DNA from 3 places in the Lysinibacillus sp. NPDC047702 genome. Region 1 is predicted to be linked to each of the others. Evidence: riboswitches for the same ligand, from Rfam matches in the RefSeq annotation. Region 1 holds a riboswitch; each other region holds the start of a gene.
What was found. A riboswitch is a leader RNA that binds a small molecule or an ion and turns the genes downstream of it on or off. The one in region 1 is predicted to bind lysine.
Positions count from the first base shown of each region.

Region 2: linked by a shared signal. The riboswitch ahead of ACQKIM_RS21105 (aspartate kinase) and the one ahead of ACQKIM_RS25495 (amino acid permease) in region 1 are both predicted to bind lysine.
Region 3: linked by a shared signal. The riboswitch ahead of ACQKIM_RS26120 (transporter substrate-binding domain-containing protein) and the one ahead of ACQKIM_RS25495 (amino acid permease) in region 1 are both predicted to bind lysine.

Region 1 is NZ_JBNNMG010000086.1:16,336-18,613, forward strand. Features, by position in the region: gene ACQKIM_RS25490 (CynX/NimT family MFS transporter) at 1-887, opposite strand, end outside; lysine riboswitch at 1,066-1,242, shown strand; gene ACQKIM_RS25495 (amino acid permease) at 1,326-2,278, shown strand, end outside.
Region 2 is NZ_JBNNMG010000056.1:24,710-26,987, reverse strand. Features, by position in the region: gene uvrC (excinuclease ABC subunit UvrC) at 1-919, shown strand, start outside; lysine riboswitch at 959-1,137, shown strand; gene ACQKIM_RS21105 (aspartate kinase) at 1,271-2,278, shown strand, end outside.
Region 3 is NZ_JBNNMG010000092.1:13,257-15,534, reverse strand. Features, by position in the region: gene ACQKIM_RS26125 (amino acid ABC transporter permease) at 1-171, opposite strand, end outside; gene ACQKIM_RS26120 (transporter substrate-binding domain-containing protein) at 360-1,217, opposite strand; lysine riboswitch at 1,336-1,522, opposite strand; gene odhB (2-oxoglutarate dehydrogenase complex dihydrolipoyllysine-residue succinyltransferase) at 1,896-2,278, opposite strand, start outside.

The DNA.
Region 1 (2,278 bases):
AAATAAAATGCTGTAAACATTAATACAAGGGGTCGCTGAGACGCCATTTTACTAGCAATGATTGGCACAGCTAAAGCCATTGGAACTTGTGAAAATTGCATGATGGAGAACATCCAGCCTGCACGATCAGCAGCTAAACCTTGTGATATGTAAATTTCAGGAATCCATGCTGCAGTTGTATAAAATAATAATGATTGTAATCCCATAGCACCTGTTACTGCCCAGGTAACAGGGGATTTCCATAAAGGTATACGTTCTTTCGTTTTCTTAACAGCGGGCTCAGGCTTATTAAACTTTAATTGTGGAATCCAAATTAAAATGGTTAACACAACTAAAATAAGTGCAATAGCCAGTGCTCCTTGCCAGCCAAGAGATGATTGGGCAATAGGGTAGCTAATCCCAGCACCAAGTCCAGCTGTTAAATTCATGGACATTGTAAAAAATGCCATAAGCAAACCTACATGATAAGGAAATTTTAATTTAAGTAATCCTGGAATAAGTACATTTCCAAATGCAATAGCAACACCAATTAGCATAGTTCCAAAAACGAGCAAACTTGTTGTTCCTAGAGAGCGCAGTACAATACCTACTGCTAAAAGAATAGTGGATAAAAATAATGTTAGCTCAAGTCCTAATTTACGTGCAACAACTGGTGCAAATGGCGATATAACCGCAAAGGCTAGAAGTGGAATAGTAGTTAGAAATCCAGCTAATACATTTGATATACCTAGATCTTCTCGTATAAAAGAAATAATAGGTCCCACAACTGTTAAAGGCATTCGTAATGTCGAGGCAATACAAATAACGCCAATCACTAATAGTAAGGTAGCTCCTCTCCAGCTAATTTTCCTGCTAGGATAACTAGTGGAATCTTCATTTGTTGTCAAAATTAATCCCCCCTGTTTACATTCAATTATAATTGAACCACTATATTACTTTATCACATTATTCAAAATAGTAGAATATTCATAAAATATAGAACTTTACTCGTCGTATTGAAATGTAAAATGTCTTATGTTAAACTTGTAGACATCATAAATTTAATAATTATATGCCTCATGTTTGTATTGAGGTAGAGGTCGCGGTATTTATGAGTATGCTAATGGAAATGACAAGCATTGACGAGATTAGCTGAAAGGAAATACTGCCGAAGTGTGAGGGGACTTGAAAACCTCATGCTGGGGCTGTCTCCGAAAGGAACAGAACTGTCACGTTTGGACAACGTGTTGAGCTATCATTTAGAAAAAACTGAGGATTTACTTAGCCATCACAGTGTTCATGTGATGGTATTTTTTTGCCTCTTATATTAGGAAGGAAGCTATATCGTGAGTGAAATAAAAGTGAATCAGCTCGGTCATAAAGTGCCCAAGCTGAAAAAAGAATTAAAAAGCCGTCATATTACAATGATTTCTTTAGGTGGTACAATTGGTACAGGGCTATTTTTAGCCAGTGGTGGTGCCATTGCACAGGCAGGTCCTGGCGGTGCATTACTAGCCTACGCCCTAATCGGTGTCATGGTGTACTTTTTAATGACAAGCTTAGGGGAAATGGCAGCCTATATGCCATCCTCAGGCTCATTTAGTACGTATGCTACGAAATTTGTTGATCCAGCTTTGGGCTTTGCACTTGGCTGGAACTATTGGTATAACTGGGCTATCACAATTGCTGCAGAAATTGCGGCTGTATCATTAATTATGAAATATTGGTTCCCAGATAGCTCATCGGCATTATGGACAGTATTATTTATTGCTGTTGTGTTAACCTTTAATTTATTATCTGTAAAAAGCTATGGTGAAAGTGAATATTGGTTTGCCATGATCAAGGTGGTAACTGTGATTGTGTTCATTATTATCAGCTTATTAATGATTTTTGGTATTTTAGGTGGACAGGCACCTGTAGGTTTTACAAATTTCTTTATTAGTGATGGACCGTTTCATGGGGGGTTCCTTGCTACATTTGGTATTTTCCTTGCAGCAGGATTTTCATTCCAAGGAACAGAGCTTCTTGGGATTACAGCTGGTGAAACGGATGACCCTGGAAAAAATATTCCAAAGGCAGTAAAATCTGTGTTCTGGCGTATTCTTTTGTTTTATATTTTAGCGATTGGTGCGATAGGGATGCTGATTCCATTTACCGATGAACGTTTACTATCAGAAGACATCGCTGTATCTCCATTTACACTAGTGTTTGATCGCCTAGGTATTGCCTTTGCTGCTTCCTTAATGAATGCCATTATTTTAACGGCCATGCTATCAGCTGGGAATTCAGGACTATATGC
Region 2 (2,278 bases), on a different contig from region 1:
TGGCCGATTCTACGAAAAGCTAGAGCATATTAAGCCAAAGGAAATTTTTATCCCTCAAGCGATTGATGCTGCTATTTTAACAGAATTATTAGGTGTAAAGGTATTAACGCCCAAGCGCGGGCAAAAAAAAGAGCTTGTTGACCTAGCTACAAAAAATGCTGAAATTGCAGTAGCAGCTAAGTTCCAGCTCATTGAACGTCAGGAAGAACGAACAATTGGTGCATGTGAGGCACTTGGTGAAGCGATGGGGATTTCTACACCTCTACGAATTGAGGCGTTTGATAACAGTCATATGCATGGAACAGATGCTGTATCTGCAATGGTGGTGTTTATCGATGGTAAGCCTGCAAAGAAAGAATATCGAAAGTATAAAACTCGTACAGCTGCTAAGCACGATGACTATGGGGCGATGCAGGAAGTAATACGTCGTCGTTACATACGTGTACTAAAGGAAGGATTACCCTTACCAGATTTAGTTTTAATAGATGGTGGGAAGGGACAAATGGAAGTTGCACGAGAAGTATTAGAGGATGAGCTTGGGCTGGTCATTCCAATCGCCGGCTTAGCGAAGGATGAAAAGCATAATACATCACAGCTTTTATTTGGAGATCCGCCTGAAGTCATTGCGTTAAAGCGCACAAGTGATGGATTCTATCTATTGCAACGAATTCAGGACGAAGTACACCGCTTTGCCATTACATTCCTACGTCAGCAGCATGAAAAGCATGCCATTCAATCTGTTCTCGATCAAATTGAGGGCATCGGTCCAAAGCGAAAACAGCAATTACTAAAGCACTTTGGTTCTGTCAAAAAAATACGAGAGGCAAGTGAGCTAGCATTACAAGAGGCTGGGATGCCTGCTAACCTTGCTAATCATATATATACCTATTTTCAGCAACAGACATTGTTAAAGGAATAGACATATGCTAATGTTTAATAAAATACATTCACTATTTTAAGTGATGATAGAGGTGCAAGATTCAAAAGTAGTACATTAGAGGATGAACAAATCCTATGAAGATGTATGAAAGGGGAGCTTGCCGAAGTGGAGCATCGTTGTTTCCGATGCTGTGCTGGTTTTGCATTTAAGAAATGTAAGACTGTCGATTCTAAACGTTTCGGAGAGCTATCACACATGCGCAAGTTATTTTTATTGTACATGTATAGGCAGCTTTCACGTTATGTGAAAGCTGCTTTTTTGGTTTTCTAGCAGATACTCCGATTAGAAATGGCGTTAAATTAGGGATAGATGAAAAGGAGAAGAATCAGGATGGCAAGAATTGTAATGAAATTTGGCGGTGCTGCATTAGCTTCAACGGCACATATTTATGAGGTTGCGAAAAAGGCGATTAATGAAAAAGAAAAAGGTCATGATGTGGTAATTGTCACTGCAGCAATGGGGAATTCAGCGAAAGAATTAACGAAAATGGCACGAGATTTATCCGATGATGCGTCTAAGCATGAATTAGATGTGCTGCGATCAACGAGCTCACAGTTAGCCAGCGCCTTAGTGGCCATAGCCTTACAGGAAAAAGGCTATGAGGCAGTGTCATTAACAGGCTGGCAGGCAGGTGTTCAGACAGATGCAATGCATGTTAATGCACGCATTGAGTATATAGACGATAGTCGATTAGAAGAGCATTTGGCACAGAGGCAAATAGTCGTAGTTGCTGGGGAGCAGGGGATTGATCATTTACAAAATATTACGACTCTTGGTAAAGGTGGAGCAGAAACGGCAGCTGTGGCCATCGCGGCAACACTGGATGCGGAGCGTGTTGATATTTACACGAACGTGGATGGTGTTTATACTGCTGATCCAAATTATGTAAACGGTGCACAAAAGTTAAAGAAAATTTCCTATGATGAGATGTTAGAGTTATCAAACTTAGGCGCACATATCTTACATCCACGAGCTGTAGAATTAGCAAAGAAGTTTCAAATACCAGTTATTATTCGATCATATGAAATAGATACAGTAGGTACTTTATTGAAGGAGGAAGTTGAAATGGAAAAAAATTTAATTGTACGAGGTGTTGTCTATGAATCAGATGTTATTCGTTTAACGGTAGGCTATGATGCTTATTCGGATGCTTCGTTGGCAGATATATTTACGATACTTGCAGATCATCGCATTAATGTGGATATCATCGTGCAAGCGATAATCGACGGTCTAAAACCGACTGTATCTTTCACGATTTTGAAAGAAGAGTTTGCAGAAGCTTTGCATGTTCTAGAAGAAAGTAAACTGTCGCTCGGGTTTAGCTTTGCTGATTTTGAA
Region 3 (2,278 bases), on a different contig from region 1:
AAATTTCACACCTTTTTTACGAACCGGAATGGTATGCATAATCCCGATGAAAAATCCGATAAATGCACCAATAATTGTACTAATACTCGAAATTAATAAGGTATAATACGCACCTCGTAAAAACATTTGCCAGTTATTCTCTACAATAGAGATAATCCATTCAAGACTCATGATGTTCCTCCTAACAACATTGTGTTGCTTGTTTCTTCTTTATATTCCTAGCTAACTAGCATGATGAACACGATTGTTCTACCATTTTATGAATTATGTAGCTAAGACATTATCATTATTTAGAGAGGTTCTCATTGAATAATGATGAAATGACATGCACGGACTAGCGAAAAGTCCGTGCATTCCTGTTACTGTGCTGCTGGTTGTTGCTGAATGGCATCTTCCATTATTGTTTGGCGATCATCTTCTGAAATTCCTTTTAAAATTTCATTGATTTTATCAAGATCTGCATCACCTTTGCGTAAACCAACTGCAATGGATGTATTAGAAGGATCTGTATCAAAGCCTTCCTCAAAAGCTATATATGTGAATTTATCATTAGCTGCTGCTGCTGAAATACCTTCTGGACGCTCTGCTACATAGCCATCAATTTTTCCTGCCTCTAGTGCTACACGCATTGCTGGGAAGCTATCCATAGCCGTTTGCTTTTGTACATCTTTGATTTGGTCAATCACTTTGTAGTTTGAAGTGTTTAATTGTGAAGTAATTTTAGCACCAGAGAAATCCTGGATTGATTTTGCTTTTTCATATTTACTGCCTTTTTTAATAACCATTACAAAATCAGAAGTATAATAGTTTTCAGTGAAATCAATTGTTTGCTTACGTTCTTCAGTAGGAGACATCCCAGCAATAATAGCATCAATTTTATTGGATTGAAGTGCTGGTACTAAACCATCCCATTCCATTTTTACAATCACTAATTCTTTTCCTAAACCCTCAGCAATTTTTTTTGCCATTTGAACATCATAGCCACCTGCATACTCTGCATTATCTGCAATTTTTACTGCGCCATTTGCATCATCTTGCTGTGTCCAGTTGAATGGCGCATAGCCCGCCTCCATACCAATACGGAATTCACCACCGCCTTCTTCTTTGTCGGCTCCAGCATCACTTGAACCGCCCTCTTTTTTGTCGCCAGCACCACAAGCAGCTAGCACAATTGCCGTCATAATAGAAATCATTACTAACAACCATTTTCTTTTCATGAAAAACTCCCCTTTTCTGTAAAAAAATAAGACAACTGTACTAAAAAAGACCTAAGCTTTGAACTTAGGTCTTACCTTTAATTGACAGTTGCCCAAATCCTCACTATAATTTCCATGTTTCTGAGATAGCACAACCTAGTAAATGTGGAAAGTAATTTACTAGGACAGTCCTGCAATTATTCACTGCAGACCCAGTATAAAAGTACGAGCTCCTTTTATACTTCGGCGATATTTCCTTCTCCATTGCGTCTTCGCTTGCTTGTACTCAGCAATGAACTAATAAATACCGCGCCTCTACCTCACAATAGAATGAATGTGAGGTTTGTTTATTTAATTGATATTTAGATATTACTATAAAACTAGCCTATTCGTCAAGGTAATTTTATCATTTTTCTGATTAATGACAATATTAGGGTTTTATCTATCTTAAATTCATTATTTACTTTTGCAAAGTTAACAAATATATTGAAGCTTCAGCGAAAAAAATCGCAAATTATTACTATTGATAGTAAGCCTAGTAATCTAAAAGTATCTTATAAGCACAGTTGTGTTTGCCTCTATACGTTTCTATCCATCACTTTGGCTTTTCTATCAGCTAATTCGACCTTTCTATCCGTCTCTTCCACTTTCTATCCTTCATACACAAGAAAAAGCCCTGCGATGTGCAGGGCTTTGGCATTAAGAATTTAATAATAAATCTTCTGGGTTTTCAAGTAATTCTTTTACTGTTTTAAGGAAGCCTACAGAATCTTTACCATCGATAATACGGTGGTCATAAGAAAGAGCTAGATACATCATTGGGCGAATTTCTACTTCACCATTCACTTCAACTGGACGTTTTTTGATAGAGTGCATGCCTAGGATAGCAGCTTGTGTACCATTCATGATAGGTGTAGACATTAATGAGCCGAATACACCACCATTTGTAATTGTGAATGAGCCACCTTGAAGATCTGCTAAACCTAATTTTTTGTCGCGAGCTTTTTTCGCTAGGTCTGCAATAGTATCTTCAATTTCAGCAAAGTTTTTGCGGTCAGCGTCACGTACAACTGGTACCACTA